DNA from 4 places in the Leucobacter sp. VD1 genome. Region 1 is predicted to be linked to each of the others. Evidence: predicted binding sites of a transcription regulator. Region 1 holds the regulator's gene; each other region holds the start of a gene.
What was found. The regulator HrcA, encoded in region 1, represses chaperone genes, less so after heat shock. The targets are predictions, from matches to a motif close to TTNGCACTCGNNNNNNNCGAGTGCNAA.
Positions count from the first base shown of each region.

Region 2: the regulator HrcA is predicted to act here: its motif matches at 2,545-2,571, upstream of groL (chaperonin GroEL).
Region 3: the regulator HrcA is predicted to act here: its motif matches at 1,725-1,751, upstream of WFL22_RS10570 (Hsp20/alpha crystallin family protein).
Region 4: the regulator HrcA is predicted to act here: its motif matches at 2,909-2,935, upstream of groES (co-chaperone GroES).

Region 1 is NZ_JBBCPO010000001.1:760,371-765,539, forward strand. It holds gene hemW (radical SAM family heme chaperone HemW) at 1-1,184, shown strand, start outside; gene hrcA (heat-inducible transcriptional repressor HrcA) at 1,311-2,348, shown strand; gene dnaJ (molecular chaperone DnaJ) at 2,418-3,515, shown strand; gene WFL22_RS03565 (16S rRNA (uracil(1498)-N(3))-methyltransferase) at 3,522-4,298, shown strand; gene WFL22_RS03570 (histidine triad nucleotide-binding protein) at 4,329-4,679, shown strand; gene WFL22_RS03575 (PhoH family protein) at 4,691-5,169, shown strand, end outside.
Region 2 is NZ_JBBCPO010000001.1:97,162-102,330, forward strand. It holds gene WFL22_RS00425 (FecCD family ABC transporter permease) at 1-129, opposite strand, end outside; gene WFL22_RS00430 (heme/hemin ABC transporter substrate-binding protein) at 281-1,396, shown strand; gene WFL22_RS00435 (LytR C-terminal domain-containing protein) at 1,674-2,435, shown strand; gene groL (chaperonin GroEL) at 2,646-4,265, shown strand; gene WFL22_RS00445 (FHA domain-containing protein) at 4,403-5,167, shown strand; gene WFL22_RS00450 (ATP-binding cassette domain-containing protein) at 5,164-5,169, shown strand, end outside.
Region 3 is NZ_JBBCPO010000003.1:335,642-340,810, reverse strand. It holds gene WFL22_RS10575 (bifunctional alpha,alpha-trehalose-phosphate synthase (UDP-forming)/trehalose-phosphatase) at 1-1,589, opposite strand, end outside; gene WFL22_RS10570 (Hsp20/alpha crystallin family protein) at 1,823-2,293, shown strand; gene WFL22_RS10565 (dihydrofolate reductase family protein) at 2,505-3,149, shown strand; gene WFL22_RS10560 (ABC transporter permease) at 3,218-3,952, opposite strand; gene WFL22_RS10555 (ABC transporter ATP-binding protein) at 3,949-4,776, opposite strand; tRNA gene WFL22_RS10550 (tRNA-Pro) at 4,941-5,017, opposite strand; gene WFL22_RS10545 (amidohydrolase) at 5,131-5,169, shown strand, end outside.
Region 4 is NZ_JBBCPO010000001.1:250,942-256,110, reverse strand. It holds gene guaB (IMP dehydrogenase) at 1-1,457, opposite strand, end outside; gene rarD (EamA family transporter RarD) at 1,524-2,447, opposite strand; gene groES (co-chaperone GroES) at 2,532-2,828, opposite strand; gene WFL22_RS01315 (DUF4190 domain-containing protein) at 3,078-3,506, shown strand; gene WFL22_RS01310 (DUF4190 domain-containing protein) at 3,553-4,002, shown strand; gene WFL22_RS01305 (class I SAM-dependent methyltransferase) at 4,125-5,169, shown strand, end outside.

The DNA.
Region 1 (5,169 bases):
TCGGTGTCGCCGATGGTGCAGCAGAGCGCCGCTTCGGTGTCTACGTGCATGTGCCCTACTGTCGGGTGCGCTGTGGCTACTGCGACTTCAACACCTACACCGCCACGGAACTCGGCGGCACCCGCCGCGATGACTACGCTGCGCAGGTGCAGCATGAGCTGAGCTTCGGTGCTGAGGTGCTGCGGCGAGCGGGGCTACCCGAGCGCCGGGTGTCGACGGTGTTCTTCGGGGGTGGCACGCCCACTTTGCTGCCCGCGAGTGATCTCGCGGCGATGCTCGGCAGGATCCGCGACGAGTGGGGCCTCGAATCCGGAGCTGAGGTGACCACCGAGGCGAACCCTGACTCGGTCGATGCGGCCTATCTCGCGACGCTCGCGGAGGCCGGGTTCACTCGCGTCAGCTTCGGCATGCAGTCGGCGGTGCCGCATGTGCTTGCCACGCTCGACCGCACGCATACCCCCGAGCGCATTCCGCTCGTGACGCGGTGGGCGCGCGAGGCGGGCCTGCAGATGAGCGTCGACCTGATCTACGGCACGCCGGGGGAGTCGCTCGCCGATTGGGAGCGCTCGATCGATGCCGCGCTCGCGACCGAGCCCGATCACATTTCGGCGTACGCCCTGATCGTGGAGCCCGGTACGAAGCTCGCGGCGCAGATTAAGCGCGGCGAGGTGCCGGCACCCGACGAGGATCTGCACGCTGAGATGTATGAGCTCGCCGAAGCTCGTTTCGCGGCCGCGGGGTTTTCCTGGTACGAGATCAGCAACTGGTCGCGCACGCCGCAGACCCGCTCGCGGCACAATCTCTCGTATTGGACTGGCGAGGATTGGTGGGCTGCGGGCCCCGGCGCTCACAGTCACATCGGCGGGGTGCGCTGGTGGAACGTGAAGCATCCCGGCGCCTATGCGCAGCGCATTGCAGCGGGGGTGTCCCCGGCGCACGCTCGCGAGACGCTGAGCGAGGATGCGCGCCGCGAGGAGCGCGTGCTGCTGGAGACGCGGATCGCCGACGGTCTGCCCGTCGAGGTGTTGAAGCCTGCGGAACGCCGTGCGATCCCGCAGCTCATCGCTGACGGTCTCATCGACGGCAGGGCTGCGATTGCGGGGCCGGGACGGATCGCGCGCGTGGTGCCGACGCTGCGTGGCCGTCTGCTCGCAGACACCGTGGTGCATCGTCTGCTTGGCTGACGGATGGCCCCGGCTGTTTCCGGCTCCGGGTTTCGCCGACGGCGTGATTCGCTGCCGACAGCGCAGAGGGGCCTGCGATAGACTTGGCACTCTGAGTTGGTGAGTGCCAAGAAGGAGGGGCGTGACATGGTGTCGGAGCGCAGCCTGGCGGTGCTGCACGCGATCGTGAGCGACTACGTCTCCTCGAATGAGCCCGTCGGCTCCCGTGCGATTGTGGACAGGCACAGTTTCGGCGTGTCCGCCGCCACGATTCGCAACGACATGGCGCTGCTCGAAGAAGACGAGCTGATCGCACAGCCCCACACCTCCTCCGGTCGTGTGCCCACCGACAAGGGCTACCGGCTCTACGTCGACACGCTCGCGAAGATCCGCCCCGTCAGTGCGGCGCAGCGATCCGCGATCGAACGCTTTCTGGGGGAGTCGAGCGACCTTGATGATGTGATGGCCCGCACCGTGCGGCTGCTCGCGCAGCTCACCAACCAGGTGGCCGTCGCCCAGTACCCGTCGCTGCGGCGCACGGTGGTGCGCCACATCGACCTTGTGGCCATCGGCGAGGATCGGGTGCTGTGCGTGCTCATTCTCGGCAGCGGCGTCGTCGAGCAGCAGGTGGCGTGGCTGCCGGCTTCGCAGGTGACCGAGGCGTGGGTGCACGGGCTCAGGCAGCGGATCGCCGAGGCCGCTGTGGGGTCCGACGTCGAAACGGCGGTTGCAGCGGTGACGGGCCTGATCGAGGGCGTCGAAAGTTGGGCGCAGCCCGCTGAGGCCGAACTGGTGCGTCGAGTGCTTTCGGTTGTGTTGAGCCAGCTGCAGGCCAACCGCAGTGAGCGCATTGCCGTCGCGGGTGCCGCGAACCTGTCACGGCCGAGCGAGTTTGCAGGTTCACTGCCGGCCGTGCTTGAAGCCATCGAAGAGCAGGTGGTGCTGCTGCGACTGTTCGGTGAACTCGCCCGTGATGGCCGCGACGTCGCCGCATCGATCGGCCGCGAGAACGCCCCCTACGGGCTCTCTGCGACCTCGGTGATCGCTTCCAGCTACGAGCAGGAGGCCGACTCGGTCTCGCGGCTCGGCGTGCTCGGGCCCGTGCGCATGGACTATGCCGGCAACATCGCCGCCGTGCGTGCCGTGGCACGCTATCTCAACCGCTTCCTGGGCGAGGAGCAGTAGCACCTCGGGGCGTCCCGCCCCGCAGCCCGGTTATCCGTTTCATTGAACAACACCCCTGAGGAGCACAACGTGGCCGACCACTACGAGACCCTCGGCGTGTCGCGCGAGGCGACGCCCGAAGAGATCAAGAAGGCCTACCGCCGGCTCGCGCGCGAGCTGCACCCCGATGTCAACCCGAGCGAAGAAGCCTCGGAGCGCTTCAAGAGCGTCACCCACGCCTACGACGTGCTGAGCGACCCGGAGCAACGTCAGCGCTACGACATGGGCGGCGGCCAGGGCGGAGCGGCAGGCTTCGGCGATATCTTCGAGACGTTCTTCGGCGGTGGCTTCGGCGGCGGTCAGCGCGGCCCGCGTTCGCGCACCGAGCGTGGTGACGACGCCATGATCCGCGTCGATGTCTCTCTCGAAGACGTGATCTTCGGTGTGCAGCGCGACATCACCGTGAACACCGCGGTGCTCTGTGGCGTGTGTCAAGGCAGCTGCTGCCAGCCCGGCACGCAGCCCGTCACTTGTGATGTGTGCGGCGGTCAGGGGCAGGTGCAGCGGCAGGTGCGCTCGCTGTTCGGCAACGTCGTCACCATGCATCCCTGCGGCAGCTGCCACGGCTACGGCACCGTCATCGAGCACCCGTGCGTGGAGTGCGCAGGCAAGGGGCGGGTGCGCGAGCGTCGCACGATCCCCGTCGATATCCCCTCCGGCATCGACACGGGCACGCGCCTGCAGATGCGCGGCGGCGGCGAGGTCGGCCCCGGCGGCGGCCCCAACGGTGACCTGTTCATCGAGTTCCGGGTGATGCATCACGACGTGTTCAGCCGCGATGGCAACGATCTGCTCTGCACGATGCAGGTGTCGATGACTGACGCGGTGCTCGGTGCCGCGGCGAAGCTGCAGGCGCTTGATGGTGAGGTCGAGATCGAGTTGGCCGCAGGCACGCAGTCGGGCGATGTGCTCACGGTTCGCGGCCGCGGCATTCAGGGCTTGCGCAGCACCACCCGCGGTGATCTGAAGATCGCGGTGCAGGTGAACACCCCCACGAAGCTTTCGAAGCGCGAGCAGGATCTCGTGCGTCAGCTCGCCTCGCTGCGCGGCGACGAGCCGCCGCATCTCGGTGAGTTCCAGCAGGGATTCTTCGGCAAGCTGCGCGACCGCTTCTTCAGGCAGGGCTAGCCCACAATGGCCAACCTCTACTACCGCGAAGATCTCGCAGCCGGGGCGATCGCTCCGGGCGCGATCGTCGAGGTGACCGGTGACGAAGCGCGCCACGCGGTGCGGGTGAGCCGACTGCGCCAGGGGGAGCGGATTCTCGTGGGTGACGGCGCAGGCTCGCTCGGCGAGGGGGTTGCTGAAGAGGTGGCGAAGGATCGCTTCGCGGTGCGCATCGAGCACGTCGAGACGGTGCCTGAGCCCGGCCAGCGGCTCGTGCTTGTGCAGGCGCTCGCGAAGGGCGACCGAGATGAGCGGGCCGTTGAGCAGGCCACCGAGTTCGGCGTCGATGCCATCGTGCCCTGGCAGGCTGCGCGCTCGGTGTCGCGCTGGGATGCCGGCGGCACCGGATCCGCATCTGACAAAGCAGCGAAGGGTATTGCGAAGTGGGCCCGGATCGCCCGCGAGGCCTCGAAGCAGTCGCTCCGTGCGAGGGTGCCACAGATCGGCGAGGTGGTGACCACCGACGATCTCTGCCGTCTCGCAGGCCAGCCCGGTGTTGAGCTTGTGGCACTGCACCCCCGCAGCGGAAACCGCCTCGTGGAGTGGGCCGGTCAAAGCGAAGCTCGCGCAGCCGAACAGATTGTGCTCGTCGTCGGTCCCGAGGGCGGCTTTGCCGACGCTGAGCTCGACGCACTCGAAGCCGCGGGCGCATCGGTGCTGGTGCTCGGGAGCACCGTGCTGCGCACCTCCTCTGCAGGGCCGGCCGCGCTCGCAGTGCTCGGCGCCGCGCTCGGTCGCTGGTAGGACTGCGCGGCACGGCGATAGACTTCATCCATGGCACAGGACACCATTTTCGGCAAGATCGTCTCGGGCGAGATCCCCGTCGAGATTCTCGCGGAGACCGAACGCGTCATCGCGTTCCCCGACATCGCGCCCCAGGCGCCGGTGCATATTCTGGTGATCCCCAAGACCACGCAGTACGAGAATGTGGCCGAGCTTGCTGCAGGCGATCCCGAACTGCTCGCCGAAATGATCGCTGTCGCGAAGCGGCTCGCCGATGAACGAGCGAATGGCGAGTTTCGCATCATCTTCAACAATGGTGCGAGCGCAGGTCAGACCGTGTTCCATGTGCACGCGCACGTGCTCGCCGGTGAACTCGAGGAGCGCTCGCTCGTTGGATCCTAGAGAGGGAGCCCGTGAATCAGACTGACGCGCAAGGCGGCGACGCCCCTCAGCAGGGCTCCGAAGCTGAGCTGCAGCGCACGGTGCTGTTGGCCGGCGTCGACCTGGCGTCCTTTCTCGGGCACCGAGATCAGCTCATCGCCGACCTCGAATCGCAGCACCCGCGCGTCACCTTCCACGCCCGCGACCAGGTGCTGACGATGCGCGGGCCTGCTCCTGAGGTGCGCGCCGCCGAACAGGTGGTGCATGAAATCCTGCAGATCGCGAAGCTCAGCGGCGCGGTCTCTCGTCACGATGTGAAAGAGGTCACCCGAATGGTGCACGAGGGCAACGGGCCCACCGCGGCGCAGGTGCTCAGCGAACCCATCCTCTCGGTGCGGGGTCACTCCGTGCGCCCGCAGACTCGGGGGCAGCGCGCCTACGTCGACGCCATCGACGAGCATACGATCGTGTTCGGCATCGGCCCCGCAGGCACCGGCAAAACCTACCTCGC
Region 2 (5,169 bases), 660 kb from region 1:
TGGGATTCCGAGCTGCCCCGTGCTGCCCGACAGCACGATCGAGACGATGAGCGCCACTGTGAGACATACGAAGAGCACTGTCTTCGTCGTCGCGTGACGTGACGTCGTGGCGGACGAGGATGGGGTCATGCGAGCTCGGAACACCTTTGCGTGACACACGCGGCGAGCGCGGCTCGGCCGGTGTGGAAATGGGGTGGATCTTCGAAGTCCGAGAATCATCATACCTAGCTGGGTTAGGCTAAACCCGGTATTCGTCTGATGGATTGAGGAGCGCCGTCGTATGAAGTTGGGAACGAAGCGTCGCGTGGCCGCGCTCGCGCTCGTGGCGCTGCTCGGGATCGGTGTGACAGGCTGCCAGAGCGGCGGCTCGCAGGGAGGCGCTGCAGCGGCCGAACCGATCAATCTGCCACCGCTGAGCGAGGTCACCCCGCTCGAAGACCCGACCGCATATGAGGGCCCTACGACCGCGCTCGTGGGCGGCCCCAGCATTCCTCCGCTCGCTGAGGCGGCAGAGGCGCAGCTCCCCGTCACTGTTGTCTCCCACGACCGCTCCGGCGACACCGACGTGACGGTCACCGATAACTCGCGCATCGTGCCGCTCTCGCTCAGCGGATCCGTCGGCGAACTCGTCACCGCATTCGGTCTCGCAGACAACATTGTGGGTCGCGACATCTCCACCACCTTCCCGGGCTCCGACGATGTACCAGTCGTCACGAAAGACGGCCACTCGATCGACGCCGAAAGCGTGCTCGCGCTCAACCCAAGCCTCATCATCACCGACGGCAGTATCGGGCCCAGCGATGTGGTGCTGCAGCTGCGCGATGCCGGGATTCCCGTGGTCACCGTGGATCGGGCGGTCGATGCCGAGAGCAGCTTTGTTACTGCCCAGCAGGTTGCCGACGCACTCGGGGTGGGCACCGCAGGCCCCACCCTTGTCGACTCGCTGCGCGAGGCCATTGCAGCCAAGGAGGCAGAGGTGCAGCGCTTGCTGCCCGAAGACACCTCGAAACTGCCTCGGGTGGCGTTCCTGTATGTGCGCGGCACCGCGGGCGTCTTCTATCTCTTCGGTGAGGGCAGCGGTGTGGATTCACTGATCCGCTCGGTGGGTGCCGTCGATGTGGCCGCCGAGATCGGCTGGAACGGCGAGAAGCCGATGACGGAGGAGGCGCTGATCGCGATGGACCCCGACATCATCATCGTGATGACGAAGGGCCTCGACAGTGCGGGCGGGGTTGACGGGCTGCTGCAGGCGCAACCGAGTATCGCGCTCACCTCGGCGGGGCAGCATCGTCGCATCATTGATGTCGACGATGCGGTGCTCTTCGCGGGCGGCACGCGGATCCCCGACGTGATCGACGGCCTCGCCCGCGCGATATATGCGCCGGATTCGCTGTAGACAACGCGAAGCGTTGTCGCGATCCGGCGCTGGCTTACGAGCCAGCCGACGTGCGGAGCACGGAGGAGATTCGCTGTAGACAACGCGAAGCGTTGTCGCGATCCGGCGCTGGCTTACGAGCCAGCCGACGTGCGGAGCACGGAGGAGATTCGCTGTAGACAACGCGAAGCGTTGTCGCGATCAACTCACCCCTCAGCTGGAGAACTGTCAGGGATGGTCGGGGTACGCTAGTGGAATCCGCGGGGCAGGGGCCGCGGGCGAAGGAACGGGAGCAGGCTTGGCGCAGAAGATCGAAGACACGAGCACCACTCGTGGCGTGCGCCAGGACTACCCGGAAGATCGTTTCGACAGGGTGCCGCGCAGCGGTCGTGTCGGCGCGCACCGCATCACTCCTCGTCCTCGCTATGTCTGGCAGTACCTGATCGCTGGGCTGCTCGGCTTTGCGCTGCTCACCACCGTTGGTATCGCCATTGTCACGGGGATCGGCAACGCCGGTAAGTTCGCTGGCGATACCCCCTCGAGTTCGTCGAGCTCAACCAAAGCGCCTGAGGCGATTCTCGACCCCGCCGCAACTGTCGCGGTGCTCAACGGCACCCCCACCCCGAATCTTGCCGCCGCTGTCGATCAGATCATCACCGAGCAGCAGTGGGGCACCATTCTGTTCAGTGGCAGCGCGGCTGCCAGCGATGTGCAGATCTCCGCAGTCTTCTACTCCGACCCCGCTGACGCCTCTGCTGCTGCGGGTCTTGCCGCGAAGCTGGGCGGCATCTCCACTTACCCGGCCGACACCTATCAGGAGTACGGCGCGCGCCTCATCGTGCTGCTGGGAGCTGACTATGCCGGGCCCGGCCTGGGGGAGACCCAGAGCCCGGCCGCGGAGGAGACTCAGGTTGATCCCGCAACGGGCTACCAGATCGACGCGGAAACCGGGCGTCTCATTGATCCGGGCACGGGCTGGCTGATCGACCCGGATTCCGGCTGGCCGGTCAACCCTGAAACCGGCGAGCCTGTCGACCCTGCGACGCTGCCCGCGCCGTAGCCCTCGTCTGCCGGGGCAGTCTTCTGTGGAGCACTTCGCGCTCCCTGCGTGTTCGCTCCTCGCGAGCAACGCTGCTTGCACTCGGCATGCTTGAGTGCCAAGATTGGTGTTAGCAGTCGAATCGACTGAGTGCTAAAACATCCGTGCGTCGGTGCCCGGCGCCGGCACGGAGCCCACCATCAGTAGAGACGTCCGGGAGGGGCGAAACACATGGCAAAGATCATTGCGTTTGATGAGGAAGCGCGTCGTGGACTTGAGCGGGGTCTGAACATCCTCGCCGACGCCGTCAAGGTGACGCTCGGCCCGCGCGGCCGCAACGTCGTTCTCGAGAAGAAGTGGGGCGCCCCCACGATCACCAACGATGGCGTTTCGATCGCCAAGGAGATCGAGCTCGACGACCCGTACGAGAAGATCGGCGCCGAGCTGGTCAAGGAGGTCGCCAAGAAGACCGACGACGTCGCGGGCGACGGCACCACCACCGCCACTGTGCTCGCTCAGGCGCTCGTGCGCGAGGGCCTGCGCAACGTTGCCGCCGGCAGCGACCCCATCGCGATCAAGAAGGGCATCGAGAAGGCTGTCGCAGCTGTCTCGGCCAAGCTCCTCGAAAACGCGAAGGAGATCGAGACCACCGACGAGATCGCTGCCACCGCTTCGATCTCGGCCGCTGACGAGCAGATCGGCAAGCTCATCGCCGAGGCGATCGACAAGGTCGGCAAGGAGGGCGTCGTTACCGTCGAGGAGTCGAACACCTTCGGCACCGAGCTCGAGCTCACCGAGGGCATGCGCTTCGACAAGGGCTACCTCTCGGCCTACTTCGTCACCGACGCTGATCGCCAGGAGGCGGTCTTCGAGGATCCCTACATCCTCATCGTCAACAGCAAGGTCTCCAACATCAAGGATCTGCTCCCCGTCGTTGATCCCGTGATCCAGTCGGGTAAGCAGCTCCTCATCATCGCTGAGGACGTCGAGGGTGAGGCGCTTGCCACCCTCGTGCTCAACAAGATCCGCGGCATCTTCAAGTCGGCTGCTGTCAAGGCTCCCGGCTTCGGCGATCGCCGCAAGGCCATGCTGCAGGACATCGCGATCCTCACCGGCGGCACCGTCATCTCCGAGGAGGTCGGCCTCAAGCTCGAGAACGCCACCCTCGACATGCTCGGCAGCGCCCGCAAGGTCATCATCACCAAGGACGAGACCACCATCGTCCAGGGTGGCGGCGACGAGGAGCAGATCCAGGGCCGCGTGGCTCAGATCCGCCGCGAGATCGAGTCGACCGACAGCGATTACGACCGCGAGAAGCTGCAGGAGCGCCTTGCGAAGCTCGCCGGTGGCGTCGCCGTCATCAAGGCTGGCGCTGCGACCGAGGTCGAGCTCAAGGAGCGCAAGCACCGCATCGAAGATGCCGTGCGCAACGCCAAGGCTGCTGTCGAAGAGGGCGTGCTGCCCGGCGGCGGTGTCGCCCTGATCCAGGCCGGCAAGGACGTCTTCGACACGCTGGAGCTCTCGGCTGATGAGGCCGTGGGTGCGAAGATCGTGCGCGCTGCTATCGAGGCACCGCTGCGTCAGATCGCTCAGAACGCGGGCCTCGAGCCCGGTGTTGTTGCGGATCGCGTCGCCAATCTCCCCACCGGTCACGGCCTCAACGCCGCCACCGGCGAGTACGGTGACCTCGTCGCCCAGGGCATCCTCGATCCCGCCAAGGTGACCCGCTCGGCGCTGCAGAACGCGGCATCGATCGCCGGCCTCTTCCTCACCACCGAGGCTGTTGTCGCCGACAAGCCTGAGCCCGCCTCGGCGGCTCCGGCTGACCCCGGTGCCGGCATGGACTTCTAAGTCCACAGCCTCTCGCAAACGCGGCGGTCGCACCCTCGGGTGCGGCCGCCGCGTTTGTGTGTTCCGGGATGATCGCATGTGCGTGAGCTGTTAGAATCGCAGGAGTCATCCCAGCGCCCGTGGAGGAACTTCCGAGTATGTCGCAGTTCGCCCTGAGCGGCTCGCACAGGCCCCAACTCCACCCGGGATCCACCCTCCCGCAGTTGCAGCAGGCTCTTACCGCCGATGCGTCGCTGGCCTTCGACGTCGCCGAGCACCCGTCGGCCGATGAAGCGCTTCGGCGCTATATCTGGCAGAGATGCGACAACGAACTTCGGGTGCGGATGGTCGAGAGCTTCCTTGCGCGATCCGATGCGAAGCTTGCGGCAGGTGCCGAGCTTCCGGTGCAGGCGATCCGCTTCTATGACATGCTGCACCGGCTGCGAGACGCACTGGTGAGCGAAGGGCACCCCGACACCGACGCCGAGATGACCACGATCCCGGGCGGTGGCTGGCCGCGGCCCGTGGCTCCTGCCGGCGCTGCGCCACTTGCGTCTCCCGCCGATGGGCCGGCTACACCGGTCACCCCGGGCGAGAGCGGCGTCGAACTGTTCCTCCCAGACGGCACCGCAGCCAAGCTCCTCGCCCGCCGCGTGATCCTCGGCCGGCGCCCCCGCACCACACGCGGCAGCGTGGAGCAGCTCGTGAAGATCGTCGACCCGAGCCGCATGATTTCGCTGATGCACGCGCTGCTCGAGTTCGACGGCAGCCGCTGGTGGATTACCGATCTGGGCTCCACGAACGGCACCTGCCTCGGTTCCGATGCCTCGGCGCCCTTGGCGGCACCGGGAACCCCCTACCTGCTTCCGCAGCGCATCATGCTCGGCGGGGTGACGCTGGTGTTTCGGCAGGTGGGCCGATGACC
Region 3 (5,169 bases), on a different contig from region 1:
CGGGGCACGATGGGCGCGAGTGTGCCGTCGAAGTCGCTCGCCACGATGAGTTGCGGCAGCGCCGCGAGGCGGCGCACCCGGTCGTCGATGCTGCGCGGCACGAACGCCGTGCTGACCTGAATCGGCTCCGTGCGCTCGCCCGTGTGGCTCGGGCGCTGCGCCTCGGCGGCGGCGCGCACCGCTCCGAGATATCCCGTTGCCCAGTGGGCCACATCATTGTCGTAGACAGTGCGCCGCAAGGAGCGCATACGGCGGCGCTGCTCTTCGCGGGGCATGTGCACGGCACGCACCACGGCCGCTTTCAGCCCCTCAATGTCGTGCGGGTTGACGAGCAGCGCGTCACGCAGTTCGTCGGCGGCACCCGCGAACTCGCTCAGCACCAGCACGCCCTGCTCGTCGGTGCGGCAGGCCACATACTCTTTGGCGACGAGGTTCATGCCGTCGCGCAAGGGGGTGACGAGCAGCACGTCGGCGGCGAGGTAGAGCGCCACCATCTCGTCGCGGGTGTAGCCGCGGTGCAGGTAGACGAGGGGGGCGTGGCCGAGCGATCCATGCTCGCCGTTGATGCGGCCCGCCGTGAGTTCGACCTCGTCGCGCAGCTGCCGGTAAGCGTCGACTCGCTCTCGGCTCGGGCTCGCCACCTGCACCAGCACAACGTCGCCGGCGTCGATCTCGCCATCGCTGAGCAGCTCGTCAAAAGCTTTCAGCCGGTGGCGAATGCCCTTCGTGTAGTCGAGCCTGTCGACGCCGAGCATCACCGTCTTCGGGTTGCCGAGTTCTGCGCGGATCTGGCGAGCGCGCTCCTGCACCTCGGGCCGCGCGGCGACCTCAGCGAAGGCTGCGGCGTCGATGGAGATGGGGAACTCCTGCGCGAGCACCGTGCGGGAATGGTGCTCTGCGGTGCCGGGCACGACGATGGTGTTGCCGAGGGCGGGCACGCGGGTGAAGCGCTCGGCAGTCGTGCGGAAGGCCACCGCGTCGGTGACCTGCTGGAAGCCGATCACGTCAGCACCGAGCAACCCCTCGACGACGCGTTTGCGCCAGGGCAGCTGGGCGAAGAGGCGGCTGGGCGGGAAGGGGATGTGCAGGAAGAACGCGATGGTGAGGTCGGGGCGCAGCTCGCGCAGCATCTCGGGCACGAGCTGCAGCTGATAGTCGTGCACCCACACGATGGCGCCCTGCGCAGCGTGCTGCGCGACGCGCTCGGCGAAACGCTGGTTCACCCGCTGATAGCGGTCCCACCACACGCGGTGGAAGTCGGGGCGGGCGATCACGTCGTGGTAGAGCGGCCACAGCGTGCCGTTCGAGAAGCCCTCGTAGTAGAGCTCGACGTCGTCTTCGCTGAGTTCGACGGGTGCGAGCCGCATCGAGCCGATCTCGAAGGGTTCAAGGGTTTCATCGGCGGCGCCGACCCACCCCACCCAGAGGCAGCCGAGCTGCTCCACGATGGGTGCGACGGCGGTGACAAGGCCTCCTGGCGAGGTGCGCCACGAGGTTGATCCGTCGGGCTCGACTACCCGGTCTACCGGCAGCCGGTTCGACACCATAACGAGCTCGCGCCCGCCCGTCATGTCCTGCATCTCGGTCATGGCACCCCCTGCACTCTCTGCCCGCAGTCTACCGAGCGCGAGGCCCTGGCCGCTGCCCATTGCGGGCGGGGAGCGCGCGGTGCTATGCCACCCACCAGCACCCACCTTGCGCGGCGTTTGCCATCAGCGAACTATCTGGCACTCTCAATGCTCGAGTGCTAATCTCAAGACAAGTTGAGTCGCATTAGCTCAACTTCAACACACAAGTCAGTCGATGAGAGAAAGGTGCGAATATGGCCAGCTACAACCCCTTCCGCGACGTTGAACGCATTGCGGATGCACTCCTCTCCGATCCGCTTCGCGGGCCTCGGCAAATGCCGATGGATCTCTATCGAGACGGTGACCACTATTTGCTGACGGCAGACCTGCCCGGGATGGATCCCGGTTCAGTCGACATCGATGTCGACGGGCAGCTTCTCACTATCCGCGCCGAGCGCACGTTGCCGGAGGCCGAACACGTGAAGTGGATCACCCGCGAACGAACCGCAGGGAGCTTCTTGCGCCAGCTGAGCCTGGGGCAGGGGATTGACACTGAGCGCATCAGCGCCAGCTACGACAACGGCGTTCTCTGCGTCACGATCCCGGTGAGCGAGCGAGCAAAGCCGCGCAAGGTAGAAGTTCGGTCGACCAGCACCGCAGGCGCGACCTCGACAATTCAGGCTTCGGGGTCGTCTCCCGCCCAGCTGGAGAACTCTTCCTCATAGCCTCACAAGACGCTGCGTCACGAACCCGGTTTAGCACGAGGGCTCCGTGCCTGCTCTCTCGAGCAAGCACGGAGCCCTCATCATTTCAACCTCTTGAGGAGCAGAAACGTCAGGGGTGGCGTGACTGGCCCCAATCATTTACTCTGCGAGTGCGCGGTCACGCCCGCTCAGCCGAGCGGGGGCCGGCCCCGCCCGATCCGCTGGAGGCATCATGACTCGCACGCGCGTGCACAATCAGTTCGTGTCGCTCGACGGGTTCTCCGCCGGGGAGTACGTCACCTTCGATGAGCCGATCGGCGGCGCCCGTCACCTCTTCGACTGGTTCGACGGACGAGTCATCGAGGGTGTGCACCGGGTTGCGGAGCCGGTGACGCTGGACCGGGCACTGTTCAGCATGTGGGGCCAGGGCATCGGTGCCGAGATCATGGGGCGACGCAAGTTCGGCCCACAGCAGGGGCCGTGGCCCGACGACGGCTGGCGCGGCTGGTGGGGCGACGAGCCGCCTTTCAAGACGCCCTGCTTCATCCTCACCCATCACCCGCGAGAACCGATGGTGTTCGAGAACGGCACGAGCTTCCACTTCATGGACTCCGGGCCGGAGGAGGCGCTGCGGCAGGCACAGCAGGCTGCGGGTGATCAGGATGTGCGGATCGGCGGCGGCCCGACAACGATCCGCCAGTTTTTGAGCGCCGATCTCGTCGACTTCATGCACGTCATCGTCGTGCCCATCACGCTGGGCCGAGGGGTGAGCCTGTGGGAGGGCGTGACCGGATTCGAGGATCGCTTCACGCTCGAAACGGTCGCCAGCGCGAGCGGCCTCACGCATCAGCTGTGGAACCGCCGGGCGGAGGCCTGAAGGGCCGCCGCTCGACGGGCGTGAATACGTACAGCCGCGGCGCGAACCGCCCGATCCGCCCCTCTCATCTACGGCGTACGACGGCGCAGGGTGAGCGCGGCGAGCCCGAGCGCCACCAGCGTCACCGCGGCGATCACGATGAGCGGCCGGCCGAGATCCCAGCCCTCGTCGCCCCGCGTCACAGCGTTCACCGCGTCGATCGCGTAGCTGAGGGGCAGCCAGTCGGAGATCGTGTGCAGCGCGTCGGGCATCTGATCGCGCGGCATCAGCAGGCCGCCGAGAAGGATCTGCGGGAACACGAGCACCGGCATGAACTGCACGGCCTGAAACTCGGTGCGCGCGAAGGCGCTGGCGAGCAGCCCGAGCCCGGTGCCGAGCAGCGCGTCGACCACGGCGACGAGCCCGAGCTGCCAGAGCGGGCCGGAAACCTCGAGCCCGCAGACGATTACCGCGAAGCCGACAGTGATCACCGCCTGCACCGTGGCGGCGAGCCCGAAGGCGAGCGCGTACCCCACGATGAAATCGCCCTTGCCGAGCGGGGTGGTCATCAGCCGTTCAAGGGTGCCCGAGCGCCGCTCCCGCAGTGTGGTCACCGAGGTGATGATGAACATCAGAATGAAGGGGAACAGCGCGAGCATCGGCCCGCCGAGCCGCGAGAACGCGCCCGGCTGCGCGTCGAACAGCCATGCGAAGAGGCCCACGAGCAGACTCGGCATGAGCAGCAGCAGGGCGATGGAGCGCGGATCGTGGCTGAGCTGCCGCAGCACGCGGCCAGCGGTGGAGCAGCTGCGGGAGAGGTTCATCGCGCCTCCCCTGAAGCAGCGGCACTGTCGGCGCTGTGGCGCCCGTGGTGAGGCGGATCGGTGGGATTCGGGGGCGAGACCGGGTAGGTGCCGTCGCCCGGCTGCGATGCGATGATCGCGAGGAATGCCGCCTCGGGGTCGTCGGTGTCGGTCTGCGCAAGCAGGGCCCCAGGTGAGGTGTCGGCGATGATGCGCCCCTCGCGCATCAGCAGCAGGCGGTCGCAGCGCAGCGCCTCGTCCATGACATGGCTGCTGACGAGCAGCGTGGTGCCCGTGCCCGCGAGCTCCCGGAAGAGCCCCCACAGTTCCACCCGCAGCACCGGATCCAAGCCCACAGTGGGCTCGTCCAGCACCACGAGCTCGGGATCCCCGAGCAGTGCGGCCGCCAATGAGACACGATTGCGCTGCCCACCGCTCAGCGCTTCGACACGATGTCCGGCGTACTCGCCGAGACCCACCTGCTCGATCGCCCGATCCGCATCGCCCTTGGAAACCCCGAGCACGCGGGCGAAATAGCGCAGATTCTGCGCAACCGTGAGATCGTCATACACCGACGCGGCCTGTGTGGCGTAGGCGACGCGGCGACGCAACCGCGCCGACCCCGCCCGCTCACCGAGCACGCTCAGCTCGCCGGCGACCCCGGCCTGCACGCCCACGATCGAACGCATCAGCGTACTCTTGCCGCACCCCGACGGGCCGAGCAGCCCGGTGACCTGCCCGCGCGGGATCTCAAAGCCGATGCCGTCGAGCACCGTGCGCCGGCCGCGCCGAACCGACAGACCCGCGGCTCGAACCACGGGCAGAGCGTCGTTGCGATCCACCATATGCTCAGCGTACTCGCGTGGAGGGGCTGTGGGAGCCGCAGCCGTGCCACATCAGGGGCGCAGTCCTCGCCCCTGCTCACGTGAGTTGGAGTAGTCTCCCCGTGGCCGGGTCGAGTTCACCCACCGAAAAAGCCGCGGAAACCATGAGGTTTCCGCGGCTTTCGTGGTCGGGATGACAGGATTTGAACCTGCGACCCCGTCGTCCCGAACGACGTGCGCTACCAAGCTGCGCCACATCCCGATTGCGTTTTCACGCGAGCTTTACTCTAGCGCGTTTCAGGCCAGGGCAAAAATCGGAGGTCCCCTCGGGCACCCCGGCAAGCCGATACCCTATATGGAAACCGGGAAGGACCTATGTCGCACTCACTCACCCACTACCGCGGCGGGCGCATC
Region 4 (5,169 bases), 510 kb from region 1:
GGGTGGCTCTCCTTGAGGCCCGCCGAGGTGATGCGCACGAACTCGCCGCGCTGCTTCAGCTCTTCGACCGAGCGCGCACCCACATAGAACATCGACTGGCGCAGGCCGCCGATCATCTGGTGGGTGACGGCACCGACGGGGCCGCGGTAGGGCACCTGGCCCTCGATGCCCTCGGGGATCAGCTTCTCGTCGCTCGGAACGTCGGCCTGGAAGTAGCGATCCTTCGAGTAGGAGGTGCGTTCGCCGCGGGTCTGCAGCGCGCCCAGCGAACCCATGCCGCGGTAGTTCTTATACTGCTTGCCGCCCACGAAGACCAGATCGCCGGGGCTTTCGTCGGTGCCGGCGAGCAAGGAGCCCATCATCACCGAGGAGGCGCCTGCGACGAGCGCCTTCGCGATGTCACCCGAGTACTGCAGGCCGCCGTCGGCGATCACGGGGATGCCTGCGGGGGTTGCAGCCTTCGCGGCTTCGTAGACCGCGGTGACCTGAGGCACGCCCACACCGGCAATGACGCGGGTGGTGCAGATCGAACCGGGACCAACGCCCACCTTGACAGCATCGGCGCCGGCGTCAACGATCGCCTTCGCCCCTGCGTAGGTTGCCACGTTGCCGCCGATTACGTCGACGCCGGCGAACGCCGGATCGCTCTTGATCTTCGCGATGATGTCGAGCACGCCCTTGCTGTCGCCGTTGGCGGTGTCGACCACGAGCACGTCGACACCGGCGTCGATGAGTTCGCCGGCGCGCTTCCACGCATCACCGAAGAAGCCAACGGCAGCGCCTACGCGCAGGCGGCCTGCGTCATCCTTCGTGGCGAGCGGGTACTGCTCTTCCTTGTCGAAGTCTTTCACCGTGATGAGACCGGTGAGGCGGCCCTCGCCATCGACGAGGGGCAACTTCTCGATCTTGTGCTGGCGGAAGATCGCCGCGGCGTCGTCGCGGGAAATGCCCACCGGGCCCGTGATCAGCGGCATCTTCGTCATCGCCTCGGAAACCCGCACCTGCGAGCGATCCTTCGGGTCGATGAAGCGCATGTCGCGGTTCGTGATGATGCCGAGCAGCACGCCGTTCGAGTCCACCACGGGAAGGCCCGACACACGATACTCGCCACACAGGGCGTCGACCTCGGCCACGGTCGCGTCAACCGAGGTGGTGACCGGGTTCGTGATCATGCCGGCCTCACTGCGCTTGACACGATCCACCATCTCTGCCTGATCCTGGATCGACAGATTGCGGTGCAGGATACCCAGACCGCCGTTGCGAGCCATCGCAACAGCCATACGGGTCTCGGTGACCGTGTCCATGGCAGCGGAAATCAGCGGGATATTCAGCCGGATCCGGCGGGTGAGCTGGGTGGAGGTGTCCGCATCGCTCGGGATGACGTCGGTGTGCGCAGGAAGCAGCAGCACGTCGTCGTAAGTCAGACCGGTGAACGCGAAGGGGTCACGCTGTTCCATGGAACCTCTTTTGCTGTGGGAGTGGGCCGATGGGTGCAGGCAACCGGATCACGGCGCCTCCCCCATTTAGTCTAAGGGAATGGGGCCGGTGTTCGTCTGCGCGCTGGGCGAACGTTTGAGCTGAGCGAACATATCGGCGATGAGGATCACGAGCGCGATCCACACCGCGACAAACCCGATCCAGCGACTGAACGGCATCTCCTCGTGCATCACGAAGTAGCCGTACAAGAAGCCGAGGATCGGGGTAAGAAACTGCAAGAAGCCCAGATACGACAGCGGCAGACGCCGCGTTGCCTCCCCGAACAGGATCAGCGGCACGGCCGTCATGATGCCGCTGAGCATGACCAGCGCTGTGACGCCTGGCCCGAACGAGAAGACGCCGATCCCGGACAGCCCCGCAACGATGAGCAGCTGCACGATCGCGATCGGCAGCGAGGCGAATGTTTCCACGGTGAGGCCGGTGATGCCGTCGACCTGCTCCCCCGCATGCTTGTGCACTGCGCCGTACAGGCCGAACGATCCCGCGATGCCGAGCGCAATCCACGGGAACGCACCGTACGCAACCGCGGCGGTCGCAACACCGACCGCAGCGACGCCCACAGCCCACCACTGCGGCCTGGTGAGACGCTCCTTGCGCACGACCACGCCGATAAGGATCGTAAAGAGCGGGTTGATGAAGTAGCCAAGCGAGGTCTCAAGCACATGGCCCGTCATCACACCGATCACGAACAGCTGCCAGTTCGCGTAGAGCAGCACGGCCGACAGCGCGAACCACCCGAAGAGCCGAGGAGCGCGCAAAATGGCGCCCACCTGCCCCCACCGACGGGTCACCGAGACGAGGATCACGCAGAAAGCGAGGGTCGCACCGACGCGCCAGGGCACCACCTCGAAGGGCCCGACCATCGCAATGAGGCCGAAGTAGAAGGGAAAGATACCCCAGATGAGATATGCGCCCAACCCATATCCCAGCCCTGCGCGCGAAAGTTTCACCGGCCCAGTCTATTCCCGCCGCAGCACAAACAGGCCGGGCCCCGATCCTGAGATCGGGGCCCGGCCTGTTCGCGAGGAAGCGTCTTAGCGCTCGACCACCGCGAGGATGTCGCGAGCCGAGAGCACGAGGTAGTCGGCGCCGCCGACCTTCACCTCGGTGCCACCGAACTTCGAGTAGATCACTACATCGCCCACGGCGACGTCGAGGGGGATGCGGGTGCCGCTGTCAGCCACGCGGCCGGGGCCCACTGCGACGACCTCGCCCTCCTGGGGCTTCTCCTTCGCGCTGTCCGGAATCACCAGACCGGACGCGGTGGTCTGCTCTGCCTCGACCTGCTTGATGACGATACGATCCTCGAGCGGCTTGATGGCTACCGACACGGTTGACCTCTTTCCAATGTCTGAACGTTCTCTCGCGCCCGCCTCGTGCGAGCGCTCTACAGCAGAGTTTAGAACCCCGGCTAGCACTCTCGCAAGGGGAGTGCCAGCCGGACGACGGCGGATCGCCAACAGCGAACGGGATCCGCCGCCATCGACCAAGATTCTTCTTCCCCGCGCCGCCTAGAATCAGAAGGAACAGCCGATGCGCATCCCGCGGATCGGGATCCAGCAACCGCTCGAGGAGCAGTCATGACCACCCCGATCCCTCCCCAGCAGCCCGGCACGCAGCCCACGACGCCCTACCCCGCGGCACCGCATGCCGCGGCACCCCAGGCCGATACGAACGCCGCACAGTACCAGCAGCAGGCCGCACCGCGTACCGCCTACCGTCCGCAGTCGGCCGTGGCCACCACCCTCGGCGACACCAACACCTACGCGGTCCTCGCCGTCATTTTCGGCTTCCTCGTGCCCATCGCGGGCATCGTCTTCGGTCACATGGGCCTCTCCCAGATCAAGCGCACCGGCGACGCCGGTCGCGGCCTCGCACTGACAGGCATGATCGTCGGCTACGCCTACTTCGCGTTTCTCGCGATCTTCCTCATCGCCTACATCGGCTTCATCGCCATGATGTTCGCTTCGATGGGCAGCATGATCAGCGGATCCGATCTCTACTACTGATCCGCCGACGCCCCGCCGTCGCACCTCGTTCGCCGAAAGGAACCCCGTGACTCACCCCCAGCCGCCCGTCGGCGACTCCCCCCAGCAACCCGAGGCGGGCAACGCGAGCCAGCAGCCGCAGTACGCCGCACCGGTGTACGCGCAGCCGCAGCAGCCGCAGCAGCCGCAGTATGCTGCGCCCCAGCAGGCGTACTCACAGCCCTATGCGCAGCAGAGCTACCAGGCCGCGTATGTCACCTCCGCACCCACCAACACGCTCGCAATCCTCTCGATGATCGCAAGCATCGTCGGCCTCTTCACCTTCGCGCTCTTCGCGATCGGCGGCGTCGTGATGGGGCACATCTCACTGAATCAGATCAAGCGCACCGGCGAGAGCGGGCGCGGCATGGCAATCGCCGGCCTCATCGTCGGCTACGTGGCAATCGGCTTCTGGGTGCTGCTGCTGCTCTTCTACATCGTCGCCATCGGCTTCGCCATTTCGGCGAGCGGCTACTGACCGCCACCGCGGTGACAGCAACCGGAGCAGACGGCACCACCGGGGCGGGCGAGCGCACAGCACTCGCCTCCCCCGGTTGGGAGCAACTCACCGCTCCAACAGGCGCACGCCTCCTCGCCCGCATCACTGCCGGGCTCGCTGAAGGGCGCAGCCTCGACCAGCTCGCACGAGCCCTCCGCGCCGACGGCACCGACCCCGATCTGCTCGCAGCGGCGCTGACGCAGACCGATCTGCAAGCCCGCGCCGCAGCGAAGTTCGGTGAGCGAGCCGCAGACATGCTCTTCACGCGCGCCGCCCTGGAACAGGCCACCCGGGCGCGCGTCGCCGCGCTGCACGCCGAGCGCTTCCGCAAAGCCGGCTGTCACTCCGTCGCCGATCTCGGCTGCGGTATCGGCGCAGAGTCTCTGGCGTTTCTCGAAGCGGGCCTCACCGTGCACCCCGTCGAACTCGACCCCCTCACCGCAGCATTCGCCCAGCACAACCTCTCCATTGCCGCCGCACGCCTCGGCGCCTCGCAGCCGTTCGTGCGCGTCGGCGATGCAGAGGCGATCGGCCCTGGCGATGCCGAAGCCGCATTTCTCGACCCGGCCCGACGCACAGCCGGGCACAGCGGCACCCGCAGGCTCGCCTCACCCGACGACTACTCGCCCTCGCTGCGTTTCGCCTTCGGCCTCGCCGATGAACGGCCGACGGGCATCAAGCTCGGCCCCGGCCTCGACCGCGAACTCATCCCCGACACTGCCGAGGCCCAGTGGATTTCGGTCGACGGCCAGCTCGTTGAGACCGGGCTCTGGTTCGGATCCGCCGCACGATCCGGCGTGCGACGGGCAGCGCTGGTGCTGCGCGGCACCGATGACAGCGCCGAACTCACGGCCGCGCACGACGCCGACGACGCTGAGGTGCGCAGCCTCGGCGACTACCTCTACGAACCCGACGGTGCGGTGATTCGCGCCCGTCTGATCGGCACCCTTGCTGAACAGACGGGAGCCGGAATGTTGTCGGCCGGGATCGCCTACCTCACCAGCGATACGCACGTCGACACACCTTTCGCGAGCGGATTCCGGGTGCTCGAAACGCTCAGCCCCCGCGAGAAGGATCTGCGGCATGCCCTCGCGGCCCGCGAGATCGGCACGCTCGAGATCAAGAAGCGCGGTGCCGACGTGGATC